DNA from 3 places in the Mucilaginibacter sp. P2_A5 genome. Region 3 is predicted to be linked to each of the others. Evidence: riboswitches for the same ligand, from Rfam matches in the RefSeq annotation. Region 3 holds a riboswitch; each other region holds the start of a gene.
What was found. Region 3 has a riboswitch for S-adenosylmethionine ahead of metH (methionine synthase). Riboswitches for the same ligand answer to the same signal wherever they lie in the genome.
Positions count from the first base shown of each region.

Region 1: it holds a riboswitch for S-adenosylmethionine, as region 3 does, so the genes downstream of both, AC1DXF_RS23385 (O-acetylhomoserine aminocarboxypropyltransferase/cysteine synthase family protein) here and metH (methionine synthase) in region 3, are expected to answer to the same signal.
Region 2: it holds a riboswitch for S-adenosylmethionine, as region 3 does, so the genes downstream of both, AC1DXF_RS12760 (TlpA family protein disulfide reductase) here and metH (methionine synthase) in region 3, are expected to answer to the same signal.

Region 1 is NZ_JBFUCY010000032.1:15,386-26,396, reverse strand. Features, by position in the region: gene AC1DXF_RS23430 (TetR/AcrR family transcriptional regulator) at 1-52, opposite strand, end outside; gene AC1DXF_RS23425 (DinB family protein) at 689-1,189, opposite strand; gene AC1DXF_RS23420 (DUF5990 family protein) at 1,330-1,767, opposite strand; gene AC1DXF_RS23415 (menaquinone biosynthetic enzyme MqnA/MqnD family protein) at 2,022-2,771, opposite strand; gene AC1DXF_RS23410 (histidine phosphatase family protein) at 2,787-3,404, opposite strand; gene mqnE (aminofutalosine synthase MqnE) at 3,617-4,813, opposite strand; gene AC1DXF_RS23400 (hypothetical protein) at 5,033-5,554, opposite strand; gene AC1DXF_RS23395 (trans-sulfuration enzyme family protein) at 5,648-6,763, shown strand; gene AC1DXF_RS23390 (hypothetical protein) at 6,822-7,652, opposite strand; SAM riboswitch class I at 7,972-8,082, shown strand; gene AC1DXF_RS23385 (O-acetylhomoserine aminocarboxypropyltransferase/cysteine synthase family protein) at 8,329-9,648, shown strand; gene AC1DXF_RS23380 (homoserine O-acetyltransferase family protein) at 9,735-10,790, shown strand; gene AC1DXF_RS23375 (homoserine dehydrogenase) at 10,790-11,011, shown strand, end outside.
Region 2 is NZ_JBFUCY010000013.1:7,362-18,372, forward strand. Features, by position in the region: gene AC1DXF_RS12740 (polyamine aminopropyltransferase) at 1-792, opposite strand, end outside; gene AC1DXF_RS12745 (hypothetical protein) at 798-983, opposite strand; gene AC1DXF_RS12750 (DUF4178 domain-containing protein) at 983-2,407, opposite strand; gene AC1DXF_RS12755 (S-adenosylmethionine decarboxylase family protein) at 2,407-2,760, opposite strand; SAM riboswitch class I at 3,117-3,230, shown strand; gene AC1DXF_RS12760 (TlpA family protein disulfide reductase) at 3,346-3,921, shown strand; gene AC1DXF_RS12765 (SusC/RagA family TonB-linked outer membrane protein) at 4,302-7,484, shown strand; gene AC1DXF_RS12770 (SusD/RagB family nutrient-binding outer membrane lipoprotein) at 7,491-8,930, shown strand; tRNA gene AC1DXF_RS12775 (tRNA-Cys) at 9,057-9,129, shown strand; gene AC1DXF_RS12780 (PIG-L family deacetylase) at 9,154-10,095, shown strand; gene AC1DXF_RS12785 (glycosyltransferase family 39 protein) at 10,103-11,011, opposite strand, start outside.
Region 3 is NZ_JBFUCY010000014.1:26,912-37,922, reverse strand. Features, by position in the region: gene AC1DXF_RS13705 (Bax inhibitor-1/YccA family protein) at 169-897, shown strand; SAM riboswitch class I at 1,033-1,143, shown strand; gene metH (methionine synthase) at 1,299-4,988, shown strand; gene AC1DXF_RS13695 (four helix bundle protein) at 5,042-5,380, shown strand; gene metF (methylenetetrahydrofolate reductase [NAD(P)H]) at 5,456-6,412, shown strand; gene AC1DXF_RS13685 (hypothetical protein) at 6,507-7,022, opposite strand; gene AC1DXF_RS13680 (DUF6891 domain-containing protein) at 7,127-7,786, opposite strand; gene AC1DXF_RS13675 (transthyretin-like family protein) at 7,968-9,800, opposite strand; gene AC1DXF_RS13670 (hypothetical protein) at 10,116-11,011, opposite strand, start outside.

The DNA.
Region 1 (11,011 bases), on a different contig from region 3:
TATTGATCCTGGTTTCGTCTTTTAAGCGTTGAATACGTTCTTTACTGGCCATCTTATTTACGCCTTAAATCATTTAACAGCGTTAAGCAAATATACAGCTGTTTATTTAGGCATAGTACCATCCATTTGTCAAATTGAGATCATGGAATTGTCAGGAGGATGGGGAAAGAGTCAAGAATCAAGAGTCAAGAATCAAGACAGCTGCAAAAAACCATCTCTTGAAGATACGGCATCCGCTCACACCTGTATCTGAAAAAATGAAAACCCTTTGCTCTTTTAGAACAATATAGTTCGTTTATGATTAAAACTTCAACGGTCTTGATTCTTGGGGGAAAGAGTCAAGAGTCAAGAATCAAGACAGCTGCAAAAAAACATCTTTTGAGGACACCGCATCCGCTTACAACTATATCTTAAAAAAAAGAAAACCCCTTTACTCTTTTAGAACAATATACTTCGTTTATGATTAAAACTTCAACCGTCTTGATTCTTGACTCTTGATTCTTGGGGGAAAGAGTCAAGAATCAAGACAGCTGCAAAAAACCATCTCTTGAAGATACGGCATCCGCTCACACCTGTATCTGAAAAAATGAAAAACCCTTTACTCTTTTAGAACAATATACTTCGTTTATGATTAAAACTTTAACCGTCTTGATTCTTGACTCTTGATTCTTGACTCTTATTCTTCACCCTACTTTTTCACCAAATAGGCCAGTTGTCCCATATGGTAGCCCTGGTGAACTGTTCTGTTGATGAGGATATTCAGTTTGTTGCGATGGGGTTCTTTTGCAAAATCTTCGGCAGGTATGGCGCTGTGTTTGGTAAACCAATCTTCGGGTTGCATGGTGTCAAACTTTTGTTTAAGGGTGGTATTTACGTTGCGCCAGGCAGCTTTAATATCGGCTATAGGCGGTTTTTCCAGCCCGGACGTATCGGAGTTTTTTAGGAAGATCTCGTCCAATTGCGGGTAAAGCCGCTCGCCAAGTTCTAAATAGGTAAAAAGGCTGTCGCTTACCGCGGTCAAATGTCCTAAAAGATAGGTGCCACTGTTGCGGCCGGGCGCGGTAAGGCCGGCAATTTGCTCGTCGGTTAGTTTATCCAGCAACGCGTTAAGGCGGGTGTTTTGCAACTCCCAGTTTGATATTGCTATTTTAATGAATAAAGCGGTGGTTGTTTCCTGTTGAATTTCCATAGTCGGATTTATTTTGATAAATATAACATTGTGTCATTGATAAATTGACGCTTATTCTTCAGCCCAATGTCACAAGTTGTAAATACAGAAATGAGATAGCCTTATGACTTCCGACTTAGTGCTGTTGACTTAACAATAGGTTATTTTGAAACTACCTGCCAGCCATTAAATGGCTTTACTGTAGCACAATTTGGGCTGCCGTCTTTGGCGGTTCCGGCTACGTTGGTTTTAAGCATTAAAGCCGGATCCGCATTTAGCTGATCGATGACCTCCCAGGTTATTCCGGCCATTGGTATTTTAAGCCTTCTATTCCAGGGGCTAAGCTGCCCGGCCAGCGTGCCGATATCCAGGTAAATAAAGTTACCCATATAGGGGCCTTGTATAAATGGGCCGCCAAACCTTGGCAAAGCATCTTTTACCCTATCCCCTTTTGTGGTTACTGTTAAATAAAAATGCAGGTCGCCCGAATCGGTTTGCTGGATTTGTACAGTTTCATATTTATTGCCAGATCCCTTTTGTAAGCCAAAAGCCACCCCGGCGGTAGGCTTTTCAAGGATAATATGAAGCGATAGTTCCATGGTTTTATCAGATTTTGGTTTGTATCAATAAACAACGGTTAAGATACTGAAATCGCGAACCATATCTTTAATCCCTAAGTGTGATTTTAATATCATTCAATTTGTCTGAACTCGGATTAAGCAGATTTTTCGGATTATTGGGGTTTTAATTATCGTCTGAAACCCGAATTAAGCGAATTTTTAGAATTTCCCGAATTAGCTTTTTAAATTCTGTTAATTCTTTAATTCTGTAAATTCAGGTTCAGACCAAACCGCTAATCATTTAATTGCTTTATGTAGTCCAAAAACATATACAACGCCTTCTTCTTCTCTACGGTTAAATCAAAATCAATTTTCACCATCAGGTAATCAACAATATCAAAGTCATCGCGCATGGGTAGTTCCTTGAACAGATCCTGCCTATGGTCGAGGCCGTATTTAAGGGCGGCGTTAAATTCCTGCATAAAATCATGCGGGATTGGTTTGTTGGCTATCCAGCCTGCAAACATGAACGGCAGGCCGGTAAACTTTTGCCATTCTTCGGCCAAATCGTATACATATTTATACTGATCTTTTTTACCAAAGGTGCGGTCGCCAATTTGAACAAAAGCCGTATCTGGCTCGGTCGAAAGGCTGTAGTTTGGCGCCCCCTCAATTAACTCCGGACTGATTTTCCAATAGTTTTTGAGCAGTATGCGTGCCAGGTTGTTAGATGAGCGCGATTCGGGATCAAGCTGCAGGTATTTAATATCGTGTACGGGGCAATTACTAAATATGAATACCGAGTTTACTGCGCCAACGGCACCAATGCAGTAATCGGATACTATTTCCCAGTTGGGCAGGCTTAATGTGGCCGCCACAGGGATAAGGCCGATGTCTACTACATCATCAATGAGTTTTTGGGCACAGTCAGTCGGTGTGTCAAGACTTAGTGCTATTTTATCTACAAAACCGGTATGTTGAAGGCCGTATATAAAGGGTTTGGTATTGGTGTAGCTTACTGCTGATATTCTGATCTTTTTCACAAGAAACGTTCTCTTTCAGGATTGTTTTAAATGTTCGGCATTGTTAAAATCTACAATAGCAAACTGTTCGCCATCATAAACAACTTTGTATAAAACCAAATTTTGATGCGGAAAGTTATCCATTTCGCTCAATGGCTTGCCGGTTAAAATACAAAGTAATAAACGCATGGCGCGGCCATGCATGCAAACCAGCACAGTTTTTTCTTCGGGATGGCTCATGATCACCGCTAAAGCTTCACGCTGGCGGATCTCCACTTCGTTGGGGCTTTCGCCGCCTTCAAATTTGCTATCCAGGTTTCCATCCAGCCAATCGCGCATAATCTGCAAAAAGGCTGCCTTATTTTCCGGCGTGGGCAGCTGACCTTCATGAATGCCCCAGGCCAGCTCATCAAGTCCGGGAAGCTTTTCAAAAGGCAATCCGCCATCCAAAAAAGACTGAATGCTTTGCTTTGTACGTTTTAGCGCCGATATATATGCTTTATCGAAAGGTACATCTTTATAAGCCGCAAAAAACTGTTGTGCCTGTTTGCGTCCCTCATCGTTCAGGTCGGTATCAACACCCCTGCCCTGGATAATTCCCAGCTTGTTGTATTCGGTTTGGCCGTGACGTACTATGTATAAGATTTTTTGCATTTTTTTATTGAAGCGTAAAGCTTAAAGCAGAAGGTTTAAAGCTTCGTTTTAGCAAAAAGCTGAAAGCATAAGGCTTAAAGCTTTTTTATATTATTGTTATATTATTTATGCGGACGACTCGAGGCCGTCCTTTTCTTTTTCGCTTTCAGCTTTTAGCCTTCCGCTTTAAGCTTTTTTGTTTTTGCTTTTAGCTTTAAGCCTTCCGCTTTAAGCTAATTTATTACTGGCAGCTTGTAATATTGCGGCTTGGGCTGGGTTTCAGGAAATTCAAAATCATTATAATCGGTAACTACATTGTAAAGTGTATCGCGCTCTATAGGGTACCGGCCTACATGTTTAATCAGTTCCACCAATTGTTTGGTGCTCATACCGGGGTGCTGCTCTTCGGCGCCTGCCATCGAGTAAATTTTGGTGGTGTCATCCAGGGTACCGTCAATATCATCTACTCCAAAATTGAGCGAAAGCTGCGCCGTGGTGCGGCTGATCATAGCCCAATAGGCCTTAATGTGATCGAAATTATCCAAATAGATCCTCGCGACAGCATAATTTCGCAAATCTTCAACAACAGTTGATTCGGGTACGTGGGACATCTGGTTATCCTGGTTGCGAAATTTCAACGGGATAAATGTTTGAAAGCCGCCCGTTTTATCCTGCAGCTGGCGTAAGCGTTCCATATGGTCAACCCGGTGATGGAATTTTTCGATATGGCCGTAAAGCATCGTAGCATTTGAGCGGCCACCCAACTTATGCCATTCCTCGTGTATGGCCAGCCATTGGTCGCCAGTACATTTATCTTTTGAAATCAGATCGCGAACCTCCGGGTGGAAAATCTCGGCCCCTCCGCCCGGTATCGAACCTAAACCGGCCTCCATCATCAGGCGCATGCCCGTGGCGTAGTCAATTTTGGCTTTTTTGAAAATGTAGTGGTATTCAACCGGCGTTAACGCCTTGATGTGCAATTCGGGGCGATGAGCACGTATGCGGCTGAAAAGTTCCTGGTAAAAAGGCACATCGTATTGCGGCAGCACTCCGCCAACTATATGTACTTCGGTTACCGGTTCGTCATCGTATTTGGTTACCATGTTAAACATTTCGTCCATAGTATACTCCCAGCCCTCGGCTTTTTGTTTAAGCAGGCGCGAGTACGAACAAAATTTGCAATCGTAAACACAAAGATTGGTAGGCTCGATATGGAAATTACGGTTGAAATAAGTTTTATCGCCATGGCGCTTCTCGCGGATGTAGTTGGCTAAAACACCAAGGTAACCAAGGTCGCCCTGTTCATATAATGTAACACCTTCATCAAAGGTAATCCTTTCGCTGCGTTGTACCTTTTGGGCAATGTGCTTTAAATCAGCAGGCAGATCTGGATTTTGTAATAATAACTGTAAATTATGCTCAGCTTCCATTCAAAAAACTTTGAACAAATGTAGTAAAAAAGCGGAAAGCTTAAAGCCAAAGGCCTAAAGCAAGGGGCATCTTTACAATAAGATTATGAGGGGGAAAAACTTAAAGCCGAAGGCTGAAAGCAAAAAGCTAATGGGGAAAGCCGAAAGCTAAAGGCTGAAAGCAAAAAGCTTAAGACAAGAATTCGAGGAGCTTTTGGCATTCTGCTTTCGGCTTTTAGCTTACAAGGTTGTTATAGCTGTAATGTTTATCCCTCTAAAGCAATCGTCGGCGCAATTACGCGGCACATAACCGCAGTCTGAAATGAGACCGTTGTTTTTTGCTTCAAATATGATGTCATTAGTTGTAGCATCAACTTTAAGCCATTCGGTGCGCGCCTTTAAGTAAATGCCATCCATCGTAAGTGCATCTGTGGCATCATTTGGGTGTGTATTTATGGTGGCAGCATCTTCATGCCAGGTTTTAACGGTATCGACTTTATTGGTGCCGTCGTTACGGGATTGTACCCGGATATAGTCACGCGAAACAACCTTACCATTGTTTACGGCTACTTGGATAGTAACTCCAAAACCTACCCACGAACCAAAAACTGTTGTGTAGGAATAGGAATTTTTCGAGCTGCTTTTAAAGCTCATCCAGGCTTTATAGCTGGTGTCATACTCGCTTTGTTTAGCGATGTTTTCTTTTTTACAGGCGGTAGCTGATAATAACAGGATAATAGTGAGTAGGTGCAGGTTTTTCATAAAGCTTTTTTAACCATTACGCAAAATTTAAATCAGTCGCTACAGTAAATCACAAATAATCTTATTTACTTTGAAACGATAACATCAACGACAATGAAAACTGAAACTATAGCTATACACGCAGGCAACCATATAGACGGATCATCAAAAGCCGTAATACAACCCATTGTTATGTCGACTACTTTTGAACGTGGCGAAGATGGCGGCTTTCCCGGCGGGCATATTTACAGCAGGGCATCAAACCCCAATCGGGCCTTGCTTGAAAACGTTATAGCCAAATTAGAGGGCGGCGCCGATGCCGCCTCATTTTCATCAGGCAACGCGGCGGGCATGTCGGTATTTCAGTCGCTGGCGCCGGGTACTCACATTATTTGCCCGGATGATATGTACCATGGTTTGCGCAATCAGCTTAAAAACCTCTTTGTGGGTATTTTAACGTTTGATTTTGTTGATGTTAATGATATCGAAGTTTTAACCCAACACATCAGGCCCGAAACCGGGCTGATTTGGGTTGAGACGCCATCAAACCCACTGCTCAAGATCACCGACATACAAAAAGTGGTTGCCTTTGCCAGGGCGAACAATATTAAAGTAGTGGTTGACAATACTTTTGCCACTCCCATTTGCCAGCAACCATTAGCTTTGGGTGCCGATATGGTAATGCACTCGGCCACTAAATATTTTGGAGGCCACAGCGACCTGATGGGCGGCGCATTAATTACCGCCGAGAAAAGCGACTGGTGGGCCAAAATACGCCAGGTACAGGAAATGGGCGGCGCTATCCCCTCCCCAACCGATTGTTTCTGGCTAGTACGCAGTATTAAAACCCTCCCGTACCGGGTTAAGGGCCATGTACACAATGCGCAACTATTAGCTGAGTTTTTAGAACAGCATCCCAAAGTAGCAAAGGTATTATACCCTGGCCTGCCGTCGCACCCGCAGCATCAAATTGCCAAAGAGCAGATGCTGGCCTTCGGCGGTATGTTATCATTTATAATTAAGGGCGATGAAAATGATACGCACAACATCATCAATAAATTAAAAATATTTACACGGGCAACCAGCCTGGGCGGCGTGGAAAGCTTAATTGAGCACCGCGCAACCGTAGAAGGCCCCGACACTAAAACACCAAGGAATTTATTACGTGTTTCGGTTGGGTTAGAACATATTGATGATTTGGTGGACGATTTGGAGCAGGCGCTTTTTTAGGTTAAAGGCAAAAGGTGAAGGGTGAAAGGTTGTTCGGAAAAGCGTTAAGTTCATGAGTTCAAAAGGTGGTTTTGAGTGATAACTTCACCATTTCCTCGGCATATTGATTTGTTTTATGGCCGCCAATCCATGTGGTGATTATTGGTATTTCCTTGTAGATCGCCGCAATTCGCCTTTCAAATTTCTCGCGGCCTTTCTGGAATTTATTGGGATTTCTATAGTAGTACTCAATTGCACATAAGCGAGTGGCCGGATTTTTACTAAAAAGCAGCATATAATCTATTTCTGGGGTCAATTTGCTTTTCACAGTATCAAAATTTATCCGGTTATCTAAAAGCATAAAACCAGCATAGTTCATCGCGATGTAGTAACCAAAGGTAACACCCGAAAAAGGGGTCATTAGAAATCGGGCCTTTTTATTTTTTGAGGCTATTTTGACGCTGTCGTTTAGTGGTTTTGACATCGCATCGTAATTAAAATAGATTGGATTAGCATGTATTTTATCCTTAAATTTTAATAAAGGAGAACATATTTTTTTATAACGGCTGTTTAACCGGGCGTCATAAGGTATGCTGGCATCTAACATATAGCTTATCAGTGAATCTTTAAAAAATATAAACTGGTAACTGATACGCAGATAGCCTGCTTCGTAAACACTTGAAACATCAGCGTAACCAAAGCCAATATCCTCCATTGTATGTTTTGACGTAATTAGCAGATCGAGTACGCCCGCAGGATTGGTTTTATAAATATCGGCCAGTTTTTTTATAAACAGGGAATCATTAAAAATAAGCTGTTGGTTTACGTCTTTCACTTTTGCTTCCTCCTGTCCAAACAACAGCGTTGTTGAGCAGCAAATGAAGATTATAAAAGCGAAAAACTTATTCATGTGGCGGTTTATTGGCGATACAAGATAATAAAATTTGGTGTTTAAATAAATATCCCCTTTTCCTCAGCGGTAGGTATCTTTCACAGACCGCAATTCCAGATATTGCCGGTTGGGCCAGGCGACCCGAATATCTATCGGAAAGATGCCCATGGGGACACAGACATCGGAGCAAGAACTTTTCTCCTTTTACCTTTCACCTTTTGCCTTTTACCTTTCCCTTCAAATAAAATTTGGTATTTTAATAAATATCCACTTATATTTGGGGCATTATTTGGTAGCGATACCATAGTCGATCAATTCTCCGCATAGTTCGGGTATTGATTTATAAAGAAGCGGCGAGAGATCAGGCTCAATGACCCGCTGGCAACCCTTCAGTTTTGAAGAAGGTGCCAATTCCTGTCCCGGCAAATAACACCGGGGGATATAAATTTATAGCCATGAAAAGTTTAATTACAATTACTAAAAGCAACATTTTTAATACCCAAAACGGTAACATACAACGTATTAGCCCAATTATTGGCAATATTTGTATGTGTTGCTGCTGTTGATGCTTTAATACGTCCCTTTTTTCAATCCCTGAAAACATACGTGTTGTAAAACTGATAAATATTTTATCAGCTTGCTAAAATCCATCTAAACAACAAAATTTAATTATAACCTTTCAAAATCTACAACTATGTCAGCCTTAAAATTCGAAACCTTACAATTACACGCCGGCCAGGAAGTTGATCCTACTACAGGCTCACGCGCGGTACCGCTTTATCAAACTACGTCGTACGTATTTAAAAGTGCCGAACACGGCGCCAACCTGTTTGCATTAAAAGAGTTCGGGTTTATTTATACCCGCTTAATGAACCCCACTACCGATGTGTTTGAAAAACGCATAGCCGCTTTAGAGGGTGGTGTTGCAGCTTTGGCCACGGCATCGGGCCAGGCAGCGCAGTTTATAGCGTTAAATAACATATTGCAGGTAGGGGATAATTTTGTGACCTCGCCATTTTTATATGGCGGCACATACAACCAGTTTAAGGTAGCTTTTAAACGCCTGGGCATTGATGTTCGTTTTGCTAAAGACGATACAGCCGAAAGCCTGGAAGCCTTAATAGATAATAAAACCAAAGCTATTTTCCTGGAAACCATTGGCAACCCCGGCTTCACTATTGCCGATTTTGATAAAGTTGGCGATTTGGCCAAAAAACACGACCTGCCGCTAATTGTAGATAATACCTTTGGTGCAGGAGGCTATTTATTTCGCCCGTTGGAGCATGGCGCAAGCATAGTGGTACAATCAACCACCAAATGGATTGGCGGCCACGGTACCAGTATTGGCGGTGCAATAGTTGATGGTGGCACTTATAACTGGGGCAACGGCAAGTTTCCTCAATTTACCGAGCCATCCGAAGGTTATCACGGTTTGGTTTTTGCAGATGTGTTTGGCATAGGCGGCCCATTTGGCAATATCCAGTTTATTATTCGCGCCCGTGTGGAGGGATTGCGTGATTTTGGCCCTTCGCAATCGCCATTTAATTCATGGCTGAATATACAGGGACTGGAAACACTATCATTACGGGTGCAACGCCATGTAGATAATACACTGGAACTGGCTAAGTGGCTTGATCAGCATCCGCAGGTAGCATCGGTAAATTACCCGGGATTAGAGTCGTCGCCGTACCATGAGTTGGCAAAAAAATACCTGAAGAATGGTTTTGGTGCGGTGTTGTCATTTGAAATTAATGGCGATAAAGCCGATGCCGGTAAACTGATAGATAGCCTGAAACTGGTAAGCCATTTGGCCAATGTGGGCGACGCCAAAACATTGATCATTCAGCCATCGGCAACAACACATCAGCAGCTATCTGATGCCGAACAGCTTTCGGCAGGGGTTACACCAAATTCGTTACGGGTAGCGGTGGGTATTGAACATATTGATGATATTAAAGCAGATTTTGAACAGGCATTTGCCAAAATAAAAGAGGCGCAGGCCGAATTAGCGTAGTGGTGAGTAGTGAGTGGTGAGCGGTGAGTGAATAAAAACTCACCATTCACTACTGACAACTCACTTCTATCAACATGAATAGAAGAATGAATACAGAAACATTTAAGTACACACAAACTTTTGAGCTGGAATCGGGCGAACAACTACAGCAACTGGAGATAGGTTTTCATACTTATGGGCGCCTAAACAAAGAGAAAGATAATGTGGTATGGGTATGCCACGCCCTGACAGCCAATGCCGATGTTTTTGACTGGTGGAAAGGTTTTGTGGGTACAGGAAACAAATTTAACCCCGAAGAGCATTTTATAGTTTGTGCCAACATTTTGGGCTCGCCATACGGCACAACTAACCCCTTAAGCGTAAATCCGGCAACAGGTGAGCCATATTTTTTAACATTCCCTCAATTTACCATCAGGGATATGGTAAAGGCGCACCAGTTATTAGCCGACCATTTGGGCATCGGCAATATTCATATCCTAATTGGTGGCTCATTGGGCGGCCAGCAGGCCATTGAGTGGGGTATTATCGAACCAAACCGTATCAAAAACCTTATTTTGATAGCCACCAACGCGCGCCACTCTCCATGGGGCATCGCGTTTAATGAGTCGCAACGTTTGGCTTTAACCGCCGATGCAACTTTTAACAATAATACGGTGGACGGTGGACAAGCCGGCTTAAAGGCTGCCAGGAGCATAGCTCTACTCTCCTACCGTACCTATAAAACTTACGGTATTACACAGCAGGAAGATGTTGATAGCAAAACCGATAATTTTAAGGCATCAACCTATCAGGATTACCAGGGCCAAAAGCTGGTGAACCGGTTTAATGCCTACAGCTACTGGTATTTAACCAGGGTGATGGACTCGCACAATGTAGGTCGCGGCCGAAATGGCGTGGAGAAAGCATTAAGCATCATCAAAGCCCGTACATTGGTTATCGGTATTAAATCGGATGTGTTATTCCCTATCGAAGAGCAGGAGTACCTGTTTAGGCATATCCCCAAATCGGCCTTTGCTGAATTGGATTCATTTTATGGCCATGATGGTTTTTTAATTGAAACAGAAGCATTAACAAATATTATCACGTCGTTTTTTAAAACCGATGTAAAAGGAAAAATTATAGAATTGCAACGTACAGCGTAATGAGTAAAAAGTTAAGTATAGGATTATTTGGATTTGGCGTAGTTGGACAGGGATTATATGATATCATCAAGACAAAAAATTTAAACATCGAAATTGTAAAATTTGCAATAAAAGATCCGCATAAAAAGCGGTCGTTACCGGCAGAATTTTTTACCGCAGATAAGGAAGAGCTGCTAAACAACCCGGATATCAATACCATTGTTGAACTGATTAACGATACC
Region 2 (11,011 bases), on a different contig from region 3:
TTCATCAACCGAACTAAACTGTAAGTTACCGTTTAAAAACAAGCGCAGGTCGCGGCCTTTTTTGGTGATGATAATGCGCTGGTATGGCGTGCTTTTCGAAAAAATGATGGTATCGCTATACGTTAAACTTTCCGAGAAACTGGTGATGGTATTGGCATACACAAAACCAACCAACAAGGCCAGCATACTGATGATGGATGCGCTTTGCAGGTATTTTGCCCCCTTAATTTCGTGCCGGAAATTGATACAGGTTATTAAAGCCACCAGCACATTCAGCATACCAAACAGGTAGGCCGTGCGGACCAAACCCAGGTAAGGGATAAGCAACAACGGGAATACCAACGAGGCTATTAAAGCGCCGATATAATCAAAAGTGAACACCTTTGATACCAGGTCTTTAAACTCAAACCGATTTTGCAAAATACGCATCAGCAGCGGAATCTCCAGGCCAACGAGGATGCCGGTAAGGGATATCAACCCATATAAAATAATACGGAACGAGCTCACATTCTCAAACACTAAAAACAGGATTGATGAGCTTGTACCACCCACCAGGCCAACCAGTATTTCGATGCGGATAAACCAGGCCAGCAGGTTTTTATCAAAGTATTTGGATACCCATGAGCCCAGCCCCATCGAAAACAGATAAACCCCGATAATGGTAGAAAACTGGGTAACCGAATCGCCCAGCAGGTAGCTGGCCAGTGTACCTGCTATCAGTTCATAAATAAGTCCGCAGGTGGCAATAATAAAAACCGATACGAGTAAAAGAACGGGAAGTTTTTTGTTCATGGCTGTTATTTATGATAAAACCTAACCCCGTAACCCGAGTGCGCTACCGGCCCGTTGTAACCCGCGTTCCGCTGTACCTCGTTACTTTCCCAAAAAGCTAAGCCATCAAAAGCCGCGTATGAATAATAGCCTACAATGGCTGCCACAATGGCTATGTATATAGCGTTTGATTTCATGGTTCCTGTTTTCATTATTCGTCATCTTTTTGATAGGGTGAAAAATCGCTGTTCATCCAGCGGTTTGTTTCAAATTTGCGCATCCGGTACCAGCAGTATAAAGGATAAAGGCAAAGCAGCAGCAGCGTAACCAATACATTGCGCCATAGGGTAACACTTTCGGTAACTTTAACAGATAGTGATGAAACATCCTTTGTGCCCGCATAAGGGTAAATATTGATGTGGTATTTGCCCACCGGAATTTCTGATAACAGCACGGTTTGGGTATAAGAACCTTCTGACCAGCTTTCGCCATCCTCATAACCATGATAGTATTCAATATCTTTTGAGAGACTCCAGGTTTGGTTATCTTTTTCGCATACCAGTTCGACCGTTGCCGATAGCCAGTTGTTATCAACCTGCGAGCCCAGCTCAAACTCTACCGGCACAGGCCCATCGGGTATTGTAAATGTGGGTGTTTTAAAGGACTTAAACTCATAATTGCCATTAGCGTCGGGGGCAAATGAGTTTAAGGAATCAACCGGCACAGCCCCTGCAATGTTTCTTAACGAATCGATCGCGGTACTTACATGCTTTGAAGTATCCGGCATATGGGGCGGCATGGCCAATGCATATGTGTCAGATAGCAATACCTTTTCGGGCCTTAGCCAGATAACCGAGAGTTGCACCAGCAGGAACACAACCGCGGCAACGCCACTTATTTTATAAGCGGCCAGCCACCTGGCTTTATGTTTTGATGGCTGGTTTGCACCGATGCCGATTTTTTCGGGAAAGCTTTCAACAGGGATATTAAAAGCCGCCGCTATTTCCGCCTCTTCCAGGTATTCGCCCAGGTACCAATCGGTAACGTGCTTTTTGATGTTCTCCTCGCTGGTGAGCATATAAGGGGGATCTATGAACTCTTTAGCCCTTAATTTTTCGGAGGATATATCCCAGTCGAACTCACCTATCATAGCCGTTATAACCGGGGTATATGCGTTATATTTAAGATAGGTATTACCCTCATACTCTGCCTCGTTGCCATAAATACTATTTACGCTTGCCAAATCCGGGTAAAAATTGGCGCCGGCAATCAAGCTCCAATGGCCATCATACTCCGATAAAAAGGCATAGCCTTTGGCGTAATTGTATAGCATGTATTCGCGCCACTCGTACCTGGTTGACCCCTCCTTCTTTTCAAGGTAAGCAATCAATTTGTACTCTATCCCTTTTAATGTACCGGTAGTGCCTAAAGGCATAACAGGCTTAAATTTTAAAACGTGAATTTTCTCTTCAACATAAGGCCTGCCCGCATCATTAAAAAGCAGGTAAGACCGGCATTGAGGACAAACCACGGCTTCGCAGCCTGCCTGATCATAAAGCGTAATACTATGTTGACAAGCGGGACAAACAAGCTCACTCGAAAACGGAAAAGCTTTGGGATTTAACGTGGCTGCCATTACCTTTTAATTTCGTTTTTTTGCATCTCGGTACCTTCAAAAAAAGCTATAACCCCCTGGTAAATGGCACGTGCTTTATCATCATTCTCTTTTTGATAATTGGATAAAAACACATCAAAAGTGGCCATAGCATATTCGGGCCAGGTATGGATAGACATGTGCGATTCGGTTAAGCAAACCATAGCGGTAAAACCACCGCCATCAAAATCGTGGTAAACTTCGCCAACTTTGGTTAGCTGATAGGTAGCGATGAGCTGATCAAACAACTGCCTGCAGGGGGCGCTTGATTGTAACAGGTTAGGTTTATCTGTACTGAATTCAGATAATAAATGTAATCCGGGTTTATAAGGCATCAAGGTTATTCATTTTCGGGAATAAATATATAAAAATTATTTGATGGGGATGGGCTAAAAACGCACACCGGAGACGACTCACCCCGACGAGGCCACGCCCGTCGCCCCTCTCTCCACTTCGCGCATAGAGGGGCAAAAAATTGTTTTTCTTTCCTCAACCCTCTTTGTGGCGTCAGCCGGAGAGAGGGTGGCCCAGCGCAGCGGCGGCCCGGTGAGTCGTAGCCAGCGTTCAACGCCAGCGCGTTTTATACACCCAATTTCCCCCCTTCTTTATTTCATGACAATTTAATTATACAATATCTATGTATTTAGTAGAATATATTTATACATTTGCATCGTTAAACAGTTCTTTAATTTAATTATCAAGAAAGACGGAGGGAAAGGCCCTATGATGTCTTAGCAACCTGTAACCCAATTGTTAAAAAAAGGTGCTAATTCCTGTCTGCTTTTATCAGCAGAAAAGATAATGTATGCCAATTTGTACGCAGCCAGGGGCTGTATGCAGTATCACTATCATCCCAATTTCTTGTTTAATTAAATTCATAAACTTTTACACCGCATCAAACACGGTTAAAAAATACAGCTATGAAAATTAAACATCTACTAATCATTACCTGCTCGTTATTAATTACCGGCTATTTCGCCCATGCACAAACCGCACCGCCGGCTCCTCTGCCTACATCAACAGATCGTGGTTATATTGTTAAAACCGGCGACCAGGCACCCGATGATTTTAAACTGGTGCTGGCCGATGGCACCCAAACGTCATTAAAGCAACTCAAGGGCAAAGTAGTTATCCTGCAGTTTACCGCAAGCTGGTGCAGCGTATGCCGCCAGGAAATGCCCCATCTTGAAAAAGAAGTCTGGCAGGCCTACAAAAACAAAGGCCTGGTGCTTATCGGGGTCGACAGGGATGAGCCGCTTGAAAAAGTGCAGCATTTTCAGCAGGAAATGAACATCAGCTACCCCTTGGCGCTTGATCCGGGCGCTGATATTTTTGGGCGCTTTGCCAATAAAAAAAGCGGCGTAACCCGCAATGTGGTTATTGATAAAGATGGTAAAATAGTTTACCTCACCCGCCTTTATGATACCCAGGAATTTGCATCGATGCTCAAAGCTGTCGACGCCCTGGTAAACAACAAAACCACATCTGTAAAATAAAGCTTAAAGCACAATGCCTAAAGCTAAAAGCTAAATTGAGTTCACCCTGCATCTACACTGACCCTGTTATCTTCTATATCTAAAATTGTTATGAAAACAACAAGAACACCTTTACAAAACGCACACCCTACCAACAAATGTGTATTCCTTTCCTCCGCTCCTGTCCATAATTATATGCAGGGTATGCGTTGTTGCTGTTAACTCAACGGCAGCGGTTATTTGCAGGCCCATTGTTTTAGCTGGCGTCCTTTGCTTATAACCAACACTATCAAAATTAATTTACCGGTATTTTAAAACATACAGCAGGGCATTGCCATACCCAAAAACGCTGCTATCTGGCTTTGCTATGCCGGCAATAAAACTATTAATCAATAATCGTCATGTTTAAAAATTACAAAATTTTACTGGCAATCCTGTTGCCCTTTTTCCTCATCCAAACAGTTGCGGCGCAATCTGTTAAAATAAGCGGTGTGGTAACCGCCAAATCCGATGGTTTGCCTTTGCCCGGTGTAAGCGTAGCTGTTAAGGGTACCGCAAATGGCGTGCAAACTACAACTGATGGTAAGTTTAGCCTTAACGCCAATGTTAATGATGTACTTAAAATCTCCTACATAGGTTTTGCATCGCAGGAAATTACGGTTAAACAGAGTGAAACCGGTTTACAAATTGTGCTGCAGGAAGCAGCCAACTCACTTAACGAAGTGGTGATCACCGCACTCAATATCTCCAAGGATAAAAAGACCCTGGGCTATGCAGTACAAGGCCTGAAGTCAAAAGATATTTCCGAGGCTAAGGAAAGCAACCTGGTAAATGCCCTGGCCGGTAAAATTGCCGGTGTTACAGTTACCAACAGCCAGGGTGATATGGGTTCGTCACGCATCATTATCCGCGGGGAAACTTCTATCGCTGGCTTTAACCAGCCACTTTTTGTTGTTGATGGTGTTTTTATCGACAATCAGCAATTTTTGGGCACCAATGGTTCAAGGGATTTTTCCAATGGCATAGCCGATCTTAATCCCGAAGATATTGAATCTTTAACTGTATTAAAGGGGCCAAACGCGGCCGCTCTTTATGGTTATCGCGCCGCGGCAGGTGTTATCCTCATTAAAACCAAAACAGGCAGGGGCGCTAAAGGGTTGGGTGTAACCATTAACTCAAACACCAGCTTTGCCAGTGTAAACATTTTGCCCGATTATCAAAACGAATATGGCCAGGGATCAAACGGGAAGTTTAGCTATGTAGATGGCAAGGGCGGGGGCGTTAACGATGGTGTTGACGAAAGCTGGGGACCTGCATTAGACGGAACACTTATCCCGCAGTTTTACTCAAACGGCCAGGCGGTTCCTTTTGTGGCCCATCCTGATAATGTTAAGGATTTTTTTAAAACCGGTGTTACGCTCAATAACGGCATTGCCTTAGCGGGCGGTACCGATAAGGCCGATTATCGCCTGTCATACAATAACCTGCATCAAACCGGCATTATCCCTAACACATCGCAAGGCCGCAACACGTTCGCGCTCAATTCTACTTTTAAGCTTAGCCCCAAATTAACGGTAACTACAATTGCAAATTATATTAAGGACGATGCCGATAATCTGCCCGGCGCGGGCGGCAGGCGGGCAACCAGTACCATGCTGCAATTCACATGGTTTGGCCGCCAGGTTGATATTAACCAGTTAAAAAACTATAAAGATGCCAACGGCAATACCTTTAACTGGAATAACAGCTATTACAGCAACCCTTACTGGCTGGCTTATGAAAACACCGTAGGGCAACACAAAAATCGTTTAATCGGTAGTGTGGAATTGAATTATAAGATCGTCGACGGCTTATCGGCCAACTTCCGTACAGGTACAGATTACTATACCGACCGCCGCAAGATAAAAATAGCCTATGGCACCAATGGCACACCGTTCGGATCATACGAGGAGGATGCATACACCTTCAATGAAACCAATACCGAGGGACGGTTGCAATACACCAGGAAGTTAAACAGCGATTTCTCCTTAGATTTGATGGGCGGTGGCAACATCAGCACGCAGCAAACCGAACAAAACGACCAGATCGCGCCTAAACTGGCCGTAGCCGGCTTATATACCTTAAGCAATTCCCGCGATCCGCTGGTGTCATTAAATAATTTTTACAAGTATAAAATATACAGCTATTTTGCATCTGCCCAGTTAGGGTACAAAAACTACGCGTTTTTAAACGTAACCGCCCGTAATGATTGGTCGTCTACCCTGCCAAGGGCAAGCCTATCCTACTTTTACCCTTCGGTGAATGGAAGTTTAGTGCTTTCAGAAGCGCTTGATATTAGGAGTGATGTACTTACATATTTAAAATTGAGGGGCGGATGGTCAAAAGTGGGTAAGCCCGGCACACCTTACCAGCTTATCAATACGTATAATTTTACTGCGCCATTTGGTGCAAACCCGCAACAAAACCTGAGCAGTATTGATCTTAACCCAAACCTGAAGCCAGAAATTACCACATCCGGAGAAGCAGGCTTTGAGGTAGGCTTTTTCCAGGACAGGTTACATTTAGATGTAAGTGTTTACAATACCAACAGTATTAACCAAATAGTTAATGTTGATGTAAGCCCGACTACAGGCTACAGCCAAAAACTGATCAATGGCGGCCGTATCAATAACAAAGGCGTTGAAGTACAGCTGGGAATTACACCCATAAAATCAAAAGATTTTACCTGGGATATTACCACCAACTACTCGCTTAACCGCAGTAAGGTAGCCAAGCTTGATGATGAGGGCCGCCTGCAAAGCATCATATTAGGCACCGACCGTACCGTACAGGTATTAGCAGCGCTTGGCCGGCCTTACGGTACTTTATATGGCAATGCCTACACCCGCGACGCTTCGGGCCAAATTGTGATAGGAGCCAATGGTACACCGGTTATTAACCCAACCAAACAGTACCTTGGTAAATTTACCCCCAACTGGCTGGGTAGCATCAACAACAGCTTTACCTATAAAGGCATAAACCTGGGCTTTTTGGTTGATGCCAGGTTTGGCGGTTCTATTTATTCAAACACCAATCGTACAGGCACCTATACCGGCGTACTGGCATCTACCTTGCCGGGGCGTGGCGCCGCAAACGGTGGCATAAGCTATTATTACCCGGGCAACAATGCATCTGCCGGCGCGGTACAGGTAACAGGCAGCGCCCCTGCAGGTGTAACTGTTTACAATGACGGGATGATTTTTAAAGGCGTAAAGGCCGATGGCACAGCTAATACCACCATATTGCCTGCCCAATCCTATTACAAAGGATTTACTAATGTTGATGAAGCTTTTGTTTACGATGCATCGTACATTAAACTGCGCGAGGTTAAATTGGGCTATACCTTCCCGTCACGCTGGGTAAAGAGTGTCGGCCTGCAATCGGCAACATTATCTTTAGTTGGCCGCAACCTGTGGATCATCCATAAAAACGCGCCAAACATCGATCCTGAAACTGCTTTTAATACAGGCAATGGCCAGGGTTTAGAAGATCTGACCCTGCCAACTGTACGCAACATTGGCTTTAACATTAACCTTAAATTTTAATTTACCATGAAACTTAAATATACAACCATCATATTATCAGGCGCACTGTTGTTATCGGCAACATCGTGCAAAAACGAACTGGTAGATATCAACAAAAACCCCAATAGCTCACAAACCGCGCAGCCCGATTACCTGCTAACCGCGGCCAGCAAAGTTACTGCCGATACCTACTGGGGTACAGCCAACAACATGGATGCCAGTTTGCTATTTGTTCAATACTGGGCCAAAATACAATATACCGATCCCGACAGGTATATATACAGCAACAGCGCTTTCCAGGAGCTATGGACGGTAGGTTACTCAAAAAGTATAGTTAACCTTAACCAGATCATTAAACTGGGTGACGCGCAGGGCAATACCAATTACAAAGGCGTGGCGCTGGTGCTGCGCTCCTGGGTATTTACTTTGCTTACCGAAGCTTATGGCAATATCCCTTATAAACAGGCTACCAATATAAATCAGTACCTTACCCCTGCTTATGATACCCAAAAGGATGTTTATTTTGCCCTCCTTGATGATTTAAAAACGGCACAAACCGCGCTTGACCCATCGGGCAAAGCCATTGCCGGCGATGTTATTTATGGCAACAATATAGCCCTGTGGAAAAAGTTTGCCAACTCGTTGCGCCTGCGCATTGCCTTGCGCATTGCCGATAGGGAGCCTGCAAAAGCCAAACAGGTTTTGGCCGATATACAGGCCGAGGGTGGCGCCTTTATCAGCGCCAATGCCGAAACAGCACAATTCACTTATTTAGATTCGCCCAACCAGAACCCAATCAGCAATTTGTTTGATACCAGGGACGATTACCGCATCAGCAAAACTATTGTTGATAAACTTTTTGCGCTTAACGACCCGCGCCTGCCTGTATACGCCAGCAAAACCAAGGATACCACGCCGCAAACCTATGTGGGCATACCCAACGGCCTGCTGGTTGGCGATGCCAGTAACCTGGGCTTTACCAAAACATCAAAACCGGGCGCTTACTTTTTAGCGCCGCATGCACCGGCGGTGATCATCAGCTATGCCGAAACCCTGTTTGACCAGGCCGAAGCTGTGGCACGCGGCTTTATTACCGGCGACGCGGCAGGTTTATACAAACAGGCGGTAACAGCTTCATTAAAACAATATGGCATTGCCGATGCGGCTATTGCTACCTATACCGCGCTGCCGGCCGTGCAATACGATGCTACCAATTACAAAAAATCAATTGGCGAGCAAAAGTGGATAGCCCTTTTTGGCCAGGGTCTGGAAGCTTTTACCGAATGGCGCAGGCTTGATTATCCGCAGCTGCAACCTGCCGTGGCAGGAACTTTAAGCGGTAAGCTGCCGGTCCGGTTTATATACCCGGGAACCGAGCAATCACTTAACGGCGCCAGCTACAGCGCTGCCGTAGCCAGCCAGGGTGCCGATGTACTGACCACCAAATTATGGTTTGATGTAAATTAAAAATAATTAGCGGCCATGTATTGGGGTAACACCCGGCATGGCCGTTTTTAAAGCCGAAAGCAGAATGCTAAAAGCTTAAAGCTAACTGGCTTTTATTGAAATTAATAGATGGGCTTTATACAAAAAGGCGGAGTGGCCGAGTGGTTCAGGCGGGGGTCTGCAAAACCCTTTACGGTGGTTCGAATCCACCCTCACGCCTCCGGGTTTAACTTTAAAATAGGCGATGAAAAAGCTGGCTGTACTATTAACTGTTGTATTTTATTGGGGAGAATTAAAACAGGGCAACGCCCAGGCTACAGCTGTAGGGCCGCGTGTACTGGTAGTTATGGCGCATCCCGATGATGAGAGTACATTTTCGGTAACGTTATACAAAATTGCCAAAGAGCAGCATGGTATTGTAGATTTGTTTGTAATAACCAACGGCGAGGCCGGTTACAAATACGCAACGCTTGCCGAAAGCTATTATGGACTTGAACTTACCGACGAGAAAACCGGCCGTGCCAACCTGCCGCGCATCCGCAAGCGCGAACTGGTAAACGCAGGCCATATTTTGGGCGTAAACAATTATTATTTCATCGATCAAAAAGATGCCCACTATACCTTAAACGAAAAGGAACCGCTTGATACCAGCTGGAATGTTAATACCGTAAACAACCGCTTACACCAGGTTTTAACAAACAACCATTACGATTTTATATTTACCCTATTGCCCGAGGCCGACACCCACGGCGCCCATAAAGCCGCCGCCCTGATTGCCTTAAATGCAATAGCAACATTGCCGGCCAATAACAGGCCTGTTATTTTAGGCGCGGCAACCTGCAACAAGGCCGATACTGTTACCCGGTTCAAGGGCTACAGCAGTTATGCGCAAACCATACCGTTGACGGATACGGCAAATTTTAAGGTAGACCGCACAGCATCCTTCAGCTACAAAAACAGGGTAAATTACAAAGTGATAGCCAACTGGGAAATTGCCGAGCACAAATCGCAAGGCGTTACCCAAATGACCATGAACAACGGCGATGTGGAAGATTTCTGGTATTTCGCGGTAAATGGCAAAGCCGGCTTACAAAAAACAAAGGCCTTGTTCCGGGCGCTTAGTTATACGCCCTATCTGCCCAAAACTTACCAGGATACCAATCCGGTGTATTCAAAATCTAAGTAATCTGTGGTTATCTTACCGTATAACTTATCGCCTTGCTGTTGCGCCCGCCGTTAAACGGATCGGTAAGTAACGAAAATACCAGCTGGTACTTACCCGGCCTGGTTGGTGCCGTTACGTTAAACTTAAAGTGGGTTGTTTCGCCAGGTTTAAGGCTGATGTTATAAAAGCTGTTGTCGGCCCTTTGGCTGCTGAATACGTCGGTATCTACAATAAAGCTGGCTTCGAAAATAACCTGGTGCCGCTGGCCTTTGTTGCTGAAACTAACAGGCACCTTGTAGGGGTTTTTAAACGTAAGATTGAATTCTTTTTGCTGGCCGGGGGCTACAGTTTCTTCTTTCTCAGTGGTTTCAAATTCTATTTTCTGGTAGGTGCGCACATCATCTACCCAGCCGCCATACCAGTTGCCCGCAGGAGTATTAATAGTATCAGTACTAAAACCCGGCTGAGGATGCTCTAATACATAATACGCGCGTTTGTGCTGCAGGCTGTCTTCTATCGGCCAAAACTCGTACTGTGTACGACGGTAATAGCGTGGGTCGTAATCAAAGCCCTTTAAGGTATTATTGTAAAAATTATATTTTGATGGGTTTTGGAAGCCCTCGTTAAAAATAACATAGTTATCGCCCGCTTTATCATGCACCAGTTTTGCCCAATCTTTAAAATCGTAAAAAATCCTCAGCGCGTGCATTTGTTTCAGAACAGGCAGGCCGGTTATAATCAGCAGCCTTACAAAAACAATCAGCCCGATATTAATCATCGCCAAACGATTAAACCAGGCTGGTTTGCCACCCGGCTGCGTAAAATGGATTAGCGCCAGCATGCACAGCGGCACGTAGGCTATAAGCGTCCAATGCAACTGCACCTCGCCCTTAAACGATGTAAGGAAAAAAAACGACAGGATGCCAATACTATTTAC
Region 3 (11,011 bases):
TCCAGCGGAGTCACGTGTTTATAGTATTACACCCACCCGCACAATTTGGCTCCGTAGGTGCCTCCTGTTTGTCTTTAATTTTAAAAGCGATTTCCCTGACCTGATACTACCCTTCACAATATATTCACCAATTCTTCGTATATTCGTGTAGTAATTTATTATCAAAAAATGGAAACTAAAGATCAATACGTTTATAAAAACGTTATACAATTAACAGAGGACGATGCATCCCGTAAATATTTGGGTAAAGTATTTGCATGGATGTTTATTGCATTAGGCATTTCTGCTTTTTGCGCTTTCGAATTCTTCTTAAATCAAAACCTGATGAATTTGATTGTTAACCCTGCAACGCAGGGATTTTCAACTTTAGGCTATGTAGCCTTATTTGCACCGGTTGCTTTTTCAATGGTCATAAGCTTTGGCCTCAACAGGTTATCATACCCGGTTATTTTGTTTTTGTTTATTGCCTACGCCGCTTCAGTTGGTATAAGCCTGAGCATTTTCGGCCTTATTTATACAGCAACGTCAATATTTACCATATTTATCAGCGCCGCTGTAGTTTTTGGCATAATGGCTATTGCCGGATATTTTACCACGATGGATTTAACCAAATTTGGTTCAATTTTAATCATCATCTTTTTTGGTGCATTTGCTGTGGCCATGGTTAACTTCTTTTTAGGTAGCCCTCAGTTAAGCTACGTGCTTAGCTTTGTATTTGTTGTATTGATGGTTGGTTTAACAGCCTACTACATGCAAATGCTGAAAAGAATTGGTGCCGGACTTGAGTATGGAAGTGCAGAGTCAAAAAAACTGGTGATCATGGGCGCATTTGTGCTTTATACTACATTTATTAACTTGTTTACTTCAATGCTGCGTCTTTTTGGTAGCAGGCGATAATAAACAACCAACAAATTATTATTAAAAAGCTGCCCCGCAAAGGCAGCTTTTTTTGTGGATATAAATTTACTTAGCGTACACATAGCCTGGCATATAAACTATTGCATTTTACGGCTTTATTATGCACCTTTGCACTGCTTATGGAGAAAGACGGAGGGATTAGACCCTGCGATGTCTTAGCAACCTGTGCTTCACAAGGTGCTACATTCTACTCAGCCAGCTAAACAGCCCTGGGAAAGATAAGCGAAAGTCAATTGAACACCCGACTTTTCGATGTAAGCTTTTTTTTAGTAGCAAGTAATTAGTATCAAGTAGCAAGATTTTTTTGCGTTGATCTAATTAAAAATCAGGCGCCGGAGTTTCCGTACTTGATACTTGATACTAACTACTTGATACTAACCATGAACATTAGAAAAGAATTAGAAAAACGCATCCTTGTAATTGACGGGGCTATGGGTACCATGATACAGCGGTACCAGCTTACCGAAAAGGATTTTCGTGGGGAAAGGTTTAAAGATCACCATAGTGATTTGCAGGGGAATAATGACCTTTTGAATATTACGCGCCCGGATATTATCAAGGCCATCCATGCCGAGTATTTGGATGCCGGCGCCGATATTATTGAAACCAATACCTTCAGCACACAAATTATTTCACTGGCCGATTATAAGCTGGAGGAACTGGCCTATGAGCTTAGTTACGAAGGCGCCCGTATTGCCCGCGAAGTGGCCGACGAATACAACCAAAAAAATCCGGCAAAACCGCGCTTTGTGGCCGGTGCCATAGGGCCAACTAACCGTACTGCCTCCCTATCGCCAGATGTTAATGACCCGGGCTACCGTGCCGTTACCTTTGATGATTTGGCCAACGCCTATTACGACCAGGTGCGTGGCCTGGTTGATGGCGGATCGGATTTATTATTGGTTGAAACCATCTTTGATACACTGAATGCCAAGGCAGCCTTGTTCGCTATCAATAAATACGCCCACGAGTCGGGCAAGCATCTGCCTATCATGATTTCCGGTACCATTACTGATGCCTCCGGTCGTACCCTTTCCGGGCAAACGGTAGAGGCTTTCTGGAATTCTATCCGTCACGCCAACCTGCTTTCAGTAGGTTTAAATTGTGCTTTGGGTGCCAAAGAAATGAGACCGCATTTGGCCGAACTATCTGAGAAAGCAGATGTATTTATATCTGCCTACCCTAATGCTGGTTTACCAAACGAGTTTGGCCAGTACGACGAAACCGCGCATGAAACCGCCCACCAGGTTGATGATTTTATTAAAGCCGGTTTGGTAAATATTGTGGGGGGTTGTTGTGGCACCACGCCCGAGCACATCAAATGCATCGCCGAAAAGGCAGCCAAATACCCCCCAAGGCTTATCCCCGAAATTGAACCCGACCTGCGCCTGAGTGGCCTGGAAGCGGTGACCATAAAGCCCGACAGCATTTTTGTAAATGTGGGCGAGCGTACCAACATCACCGGTTCGCCAAAATTCTCGAAACTTATTTTAGCCGAAGATTATGAAGCCGCATTAGCCGTTGCCCTGCAACAGGTAGAGGGCGGTGCCCAGGTTATCGACATCAATATGGACGAGGGCATGATCGATTCGGAAGCGGTGATGGTGAAATTCCTGAACCTGGTAGCATCCGAACCGGATATTGCCAAACTGCCCATCATGATCGATTCATCAAAATGGACGGTTATTGAGGCGGGTTTAAAATGCATCCAGGGTAAGGGCATCGTAAACTCCATATCGCTTAAAGAGGGCGAAGAAAAATTTATTGAACAGGCCCGTAAAATCCTGAGCTATGGTGCCGCCACGGTAGTAATGGCTTTTGACGAAACCGGCCAGGCCGATTCGTTACAACGCCGTATTGAGATATGTAAAAGATCATATGATATTTTGGTTAACGTGGTTGGTTTCCCTCCGCAGGATATCATTTTCGACCCAAACATCCTTACCGTTGCAACCGGTTTAGAAGAGCATAACAATTACGCGGTTGATTTTATTGAGGCCACCCGCTGGATAAAACAAAATCTGCCTCATGCCAAAGTAAGCGGCGGGGTAAGCAACATTTCCTTCTCGTTCAGGGGGAATAATGTGGTGCGCGAAGCCATGCACTCGGCATTTTTATACCACGCCATTGGCGCCGGTATGGATATGGGTATTGTGAACGCCGGCATGCTGGAAGTTTACCAGGAAATAGATAAAACCCTGCTTGAGCTGGTAGAAGACGTGCTGCTTAATCGCCGCGATGACGCAACCGAACGCCTTGTTGAATATGCCGATACCATTAAAAGTAAAGGTAAAGAAGTTGTACGCGATGAAGAATGGCGCAAAGGAACCGTACAGGAAAGATTATCGCATGCGCTTGTAAAAGGTATTATTGAATACCTGGATGATGACGTAGAAGAAGCCCGCCAAACATACAGCAAACCGCTGGAAGTAATTGAAGGCCCCTTGATGGACGGCATGAATATAGTAGGCGACTTATTTGGCGCCGGTAAAATGTTTTTGCCACAGGTGGTAAAATCGGCCCGGGTAATGAAAAAGGCGGTGGCCTACCTACTGCCATTTATCGAGCTTGAAAAACAACGGGTTATTGATGCAGGCGAAGACAGTAGCGGAAGCCGTGCAAACGCCGGTAAAATATTGATGGCCACCGTAAAAGGCGATGTGCATGATATTGGTAAAAATATAGTAGGCGTAGTTTTGGCCTGTAACAACTTTGAGGTGATTGACCTGGGCGTTATGGTACCGGCACAACGCATTATTGAAGAGGCTAAAAAGCAAAATGTAGATATCATCGGCCTCAGTGGTTTGATTACGCCGTCGCTGGATGAGATGGTGCACTTTGCTAAAGAGATGGAGCGCGAGGGTTTTACTATTCCGCTGATTATTGGCGGGGCTACTACCTCGCGTATCCACGCGGCCGTTAAGGTCGATCCGCATTACTCGGGCGCTGCAATCCATGTACTGGATGCATCGCGCAGTGTTACCGTGTGTAGCAGCCTGATGAACCGCGATGGCCGGGATGCCTATATCAAAAACATAAAGGAGGAATATGCCAAATCCCGCGAAGCGCATTTGAATAAAAAATCGGATAAACGTTTTGTTACCATCGACCAGGCAAGGCAGGCCCGTTTCCAGATTAGCCTGGACGGCGATGTAGCGCCAAAGCCAACGTTTACCGGTACCAAAGTATTTGAATCGTATCCGCTGGAAGAATTAGTTCCTTATATCGACTGGACACCGTTTTTCCACACCTGGGAATTGCGCGGCAGCTATCCCAAGATATTTGCCGATAAGTTTGTAGGCGATGAAGCCAAAAAGCTTTTTGATGATGCCCAGGTGTTGTTAAAAAAGATAGTAAAAGAAAAACTGCTGCATGCAAACGGCGTTATCGGTTTTTGGCCGGCTAATAGCGTAGGCGATGACATTGAACTATATACCGACGAAAGTCGCAGTACGTTGTTAACCCGCATCCATACCCTGCGCCAACAGGCCGAAAAGGTTAAAGGCGATCCGTATTATGCATTGTCGGATTTTATCGCACCAAAAGAAAGCGGAGTGCCGGATTATTTTGGAGGCTTTGCGGTAACCACAGGCATTGGCTGCGATGAACTGGTTGCCGAATTTGAGGCCGACCATGACGATTATAACAGCATCATGGCCAAAGCCCTTGCCGATCGCCTTGCCGAGGCCTTTGCCGAAAAAATGCACGAACTGGTACGTAAAGAATACTGGGGCTACAGCAAAGGCGAGCAGCTAAATGCCGACGAACTGATCAAAGAAGAGTACCAGGGTATCCGCCCGGCCCCAGGCTATCCTGCCTGCCCGGATCACACGGAGAAAACAACTTTGTTTGAGTTACTGAAAGCGGAAGATGCTGCCAAAATGCACCTGACTGAGAGCTTAGCGATGACACCGGCCGCTTCTGTAAGTGGGTTCTATTTTGCACACCCGCAGGCAAGGTATTTTGGATTAGGGAAGATAAGTAAGGACCAGGTTGAGGATTACGCTTTGCGGAAACAAATGCCGCTTGAGGACATCGAGAGGTGGTTGGGGCCTAATATAAATTATTGAGTTGTGTGTTGAATGTTGTAAGTTGTATGAGAAAAAAGCTTTAATTAAACGACGTGCAAAGCGATTATAAAAAATACATAGAATTAAATGTTTGGATTGAAGCAAGGAAGCTTGTTAGCGAAGTATATTCTGCAACACGTTCATTTCCAAAAGAAGAGCAATTTGGGTTAAGCAATCAAATGAGAAGGTGTTCGGTGTCTATCCCATCGAATATCGCAGAAGGATGTGGACGAAATCATAAAAAGGACAGCCTTCAGTTTTTCTATATAGCAAGAGGATCATTATATGAATTAGAAACACAACTCTTTTTAAGTAGCGATTTGAACTTCATTGAAAAACCACAACTCGACAAATACTTATCACAATTGGAAATTCGTAAGAAAACTGCTTAATGGTTTCATCAGATATTTTAGTTCTGAATAAATCTTTTTACTTACAACTTTCAACACACAACCTACAACAAAATAATGAAAATTACAGATCATATCAAAAACGCCAACGGAAAAACGTTATTCTCTTTCGAACTAATCCCACCCTTAAAAGGCCAAAGCATCCAGGGTATCTACGATGCCATTGACCCCTTAATGGAGTTTAAGCCGCCGTTTATTGATGTTACATCCTTACGCGAGGATTTTATTTACAAACAGCATGATAATGGCTTGCTGGAAAAGCTGAGCTATCGCAAACGTCCGGGCACTATCGCTATCTGCGCTGCTATCATGAATAAATATAAGGTAGATACCGTTCCGCATTTGTTGTGCGGTGGTTTTACCAAGGATGAGACGGAGAATGGGTTGGTCGATCTCCAGTTTTTAGGTATCGAGAATGTGTTGGTTTTGCGGGGCGACGCACGCCGGGGAGATGCATCCTTTGTGCCAACATCCAATGGGCATAACTATGCTACCGATTTGTTACAACAGGTAGTGAACATGAACAACGGTATTTACCTGCATGAACATAACGACGATAGCCTGAAAACCGATTTTTGTATCGGTATTGCCGGCTACCCCGAAAAGCATTTTGAAGCGCCAAACCTTAAAACCGACTTTAAATACCTGAAACAAAAGGTAGATATGGGTGCAAATTTTATTGTTACCCAAATGTTTTTTGACAATCAGAAATATTTCGACTTTGTAAATAACTGCCGGGCCAACGGCATTACCGTACCCATTATACCAGGCTTAAAACCTGTTACCACATCAAAGCAACTGATTAACCTTGCCAAAACCTTCCATATTGATATGCCCGAGGATTTATGCGACGCTGTTAACGGATGCAAATCTGAAAAAGATGTAAAAGATATTGGCGTGGAATGGATGATAAACCAATGCCGCGAGCTGATGGCTTTTGGTGTTCCGGTACTACACTTTTATACCATGAGCAACGCCGGGCCAACTAAGCGGATTGCGGAGGCTATTTTTTAGTGGGATATAAATGCCCTGTTGTGAAAACGATGTTCTAAAATAAGGGCATCGTTTTTTGTTTGTAAGAAAAAAATATAGTTGCTTTTTTGTGCTCTTAGGCATATGGTAATTCGCTATTAAATTCTTCGAGATTCAATCTCAGTTGCTCCAAATCGTTCCAGCCTTCCTCAAGATAATGCCATTTGTAAGTTATTTTTAGTCCCTCAACATGAATGGTTAATGTATAATTGATACCGTCAAGCACAATTCCTTTTTGTTCTTTAAGGATGGGTTTAATAGATATCATTTTTGCGAGACCGATAATCGTTGCGATCTTTTGAGCATCAATTACACCTTTTTCATAGTTTATAGTTGGTTTTATTTCCTGTCCAATATACTTCAGACCTTCCACAGGGTTATGAAATTTGGGAGTATCAATAAGTCTCGACCATGTTGTTCTATACCATTTAACAGCCTCTTCACCTATTTCAAGCTGCAAATTAATACTGTTATCAAAAGAGGGTTCGATAACCAATTGTATGTACTGTTTATCAATATCAATAATTTGTCCCTGAAACAATGTGGCTTGTGCAAGGGTTTCAAATTCAGGCCATTTTAACTTGTTGCCCATCTGCTTAGTTATTTATATTTAAGAACCTGCCACTAGTAATGGCTCTGGCATCCCTACTATGTGTGGCTTACTTTTCAACATTACTCGCCAACATCGTGTTTGCATCACCATAGCTTCCAAAAAGGCTTCTGATTTGATCCCGGTTTAGCCAACATCTGTATAACCCGCTCCGCGCCCCATTCCTCATCATCTGGAATCTTTTTCCAATCGATATTTTTAATTTCTATCCTCTGTTCAACAGTTTCCGGCCAGCTTACCTGGAAACCATTTTCCTCCAGCGTCGAAACAATCATCCGGGCAACATGTAACGCTTCATCATCATTTTGTGTAGCACTATCAAACCCCAAGTATAGGTTCCGGATGAAAGGGTCAACCGCCCTCGCTAAATCCTGCGAGTGATAATAGCAAAAGCCAATAGCTTTAACACCCAATTCATCCAGCTTTTCAATTGTTTCCATGCAGTCACCTTGTCCGTCTTGTTTGGTATAGCCGGCATTGTGCAAACACACTATCTTTTGCGCAATAAGTTGGTCAAATGCCTTGGCAAGCTTATCAAATCCGGTTGATTTTGCCCACTGCAAAGCTTCCTTTTGATGTTGCTTATATTTTTGATGGATGGTTTGTCTTAACCAAACATCATCAATATCATCCTCATCGTAAAACATATCTTCTAACCCATCAAAAATTTGCTGCTCATTTTCAAATCCAACCTTAATATCCAGTTCTATTTGTTCTAACGCCTCGTTTTTGGCTTCCTGTGTCATAAGCTATGGTACCATTAATTGTAATGATAAAGATGTTCGCTTTAAACCTGCTTACCAAATATCTACATTTAACAATTACTATACACCTGATGGATTGTGTAATTTTTTCACACATCAAATATATGTTAATGCAAAAAGGGTATCCCGGTTAAGCGATACCCTTTTGTATGGATAGATTTAATTACTTGCAAAAAATAACCTGGTTTGTTTTGCCTTGATCGTTCGAGTCGCCTGTGGTCAACTTACGCACGGTGCCTAAGGTTAAGCTGTAGGCGCATGACGGCCAGGTACTAAATGCCGGCGATATGGCAGCTGTTGCAAGGTTATATACCGCGGCAGCCCCTCTGGGTACATTGCCGGATGGCAGGCCAGATACACTACCTATCGCGTTTGACCATATGCCAATGTTCCAGCTGCCTATCAGTTCATGATCAACCGTATAATCAACGTGGGCTTGTGATTGTACCGGGGTACAACCGCTGCCGCCACCGGCAAACAGCTCTTCCAGTTTAAGCAGGCTTACCTCGTTCCAGTTGTTTACGTATATTTTACCGATGATAGATTGCGTATTTAAATTGGCAGATGCAGGATTGGCCGGATCATCTGTTGTTTGAAACTTAAGGTACAACATGGTGCCGTTTTTTTGATTTGCCGCGCCAACCGGGCTGCCTGGGGTTAAACCTGCGCTGGCATCGCCGCCGCCAATAATGGTATTGGTATTTAGTAAAACCAACGGGCCGTAAAACCCATTATCCAGGGCAGGCTGATCAACCCTTATCCAGCCGTTAGCATCCGGGTGAAGCACATGATCTGCAATTGGGCTGGGGAAATTATCGGCGGGTATGCTATCCGGTACCGATGCTGGCTGTCCAAGGTCTATCATTACATTCTGAAATGCAGGGCCACCATTCCACGTAATTTGGCGGGTAGCAACCTTAAGCTGCGTAGGGTCCATCTGGGCGGCGGTAACGGGGCTATAATTCACGTTGTCCAGCGAGTATAAAAAGCGGTAATGCAAAGCGCTTGCTGGCGCTGTTGGCACCTTCTTGGTGGCGTACCCAACCAGGTTTACCGAATTGAAGAAGCCATAGCCCACGCCTCCAACGCCCGATTTGGCGGTAAGTGTTTTACCCGCGGCATCAATATCTGATGTGATATTAAATTTACCTACCGATGTAAACCAGGGCACATCACTGGTGTAAACGCCGCCATCTTTGATGCAAAGTTTTACGCAGAAACAGTTATGCGCGTTGTGCCTGTCGGTTTGGCGGCCACGGGTACGGTCTTCCTGTAATAAAACAGCACCTGAAGACGATTCTACCCTAAAATAATAATCCGGACCGGCGGGCCACTCTACATTTAAAAATGGCGACAGCAAGGTTTGCCTGAAATTGGCGCCCGGATATACTATGGTAAATTTGCCATTGCTATCGGTATAGGCATTACCCAAAGTATCATCCTGTATCAGGTCGACATCGTAGGCAAATACTTTAACACCCGATAACGGCTTTTTAGTTTCGCAATCGGTTACTATTCCGCAAACCACCCAGATATCTAAGAGGGTAAGGATACGGCAAAACCATTTGGGATCTATTCTGTATTCAAAGAAAGCTACCTGGTCACCTTTTTCGGTTTGCTTGTAGGTTGGCTGCAAAGTGGTGATATGAAATTGCAACGAAAGGTCTTTTTTAGGCCCCGGCCCTATCTTTATGGGGGTATTGCCGCAATACCAGTCAACATCTACCGTTCCGCCATCGTAGCCGCTTTTTTCGCCAATCTCAATAACAAAGTCGCCATTATCCTGCAGGCGGCCTTCGGCAATAAACAGTTTTTCTTTTTCTTTCAGCTCGGCATCGGTAACCTGGTGAAAGGTTTGTTTGGCATCGGCAACGGCCAGGCGGGTTTCGTTGGCCCTGTCAAAGGTTTTGTAAACTTTTACCGAGTTGCCCGATACCGGCATCTCGCAATCAGAACATAGCAAACCGCGTAGGTTTCCTTTAATAATAAAGCTCATAGGTTTTTGTTTTTAGATTTCTTCTTCCCGCCTACTCTTTGATTGGATTTTCGGCATGCTCCATAACATTTTCCAGCACAGGCATTAGCACTGCTGGTTTGTTATGCCAAAGGTTTAACTAAAAAAAAAACCTATCAACGTTGCTACTACTGTTTTATGCCCTATGATTGTACGCGATTGAAAACGTACTACTACAGTTTCTGCTGCGTAGAAATACGCGGAAGGGGGGATAATATTTTTACTATAATAGTCTGATAAACGCAAAAAAGCGCCTTTCCCCCTAAAAGGAAAGACGCTTTTTTTACGGATAGATACTTATTGATATAAATAGGTATCCGTTAAATGTTGCATTGCTTCCTGGAAAAGGTTGTAAGCTGTTGCCTCATCGCTATTATTTATTGAAGTAATTGACGTTTGAATATACTTGTCATAAATTTCTTTAAATATAACGGCCTGGTTTTGCTCCTTATCAATGGCCTCAAGCAGGGATGCAGAAATTGTATAATATTTTTCAATCTCGGCTCCGGTAAATTTATCCTGTAAAATTTTATCCCTGAAACCCCTAAGCACATTTAATTGGCCATCAGCTTCTTTACCGGCAAAGTTGGTTGCAATACGGGTAAGGGCGCAGGGGTCTGAACTGGTGGAAGAGGGACAACCCGCTGAGCCAGGACAAGGAGCTGCTATTTCAATAAACATATTCATTCCATCCGATGGCTGAATAATAAGTTTATATGGCAGGTTTTCGACGGCTGAATAGCCAAAATGATAAATAAAGGTGTTACAATCTGTCGCGTTTAAAAATTCGTTTAAACGAACCTGCCCCATGAACGAGCCGCGATTAATTTGGGTATAATGCGCGGTTGGCTCTAATTTCTTGAAATTCAGCACATGGTTAAATAATACCTGCCATGTTTTTTCAAGAGAGATCCGCTCGCCGGTGTTGGTCATGAAACCGTTTTTGTTAATAATAGAGTTGGGTAAGCTGTTAGTCACCGTGTAATTACCAGGAATCAATACCAATATCCTCGATGAAGGATCATTTACGTCTTCAAGGCCGTTCATAAATTTAATGCCCGATACGTTGTCTTCGTTTAAAACCGTCTCAACGGCCAACCGGCTAAGGGTTACAGAACGAATTTCTGATGGAAATTTTTTTTGAAAGTCTTCCGTTAGTTCTTTGTAAAGATTTTCGCTAATGAATCCTCCTA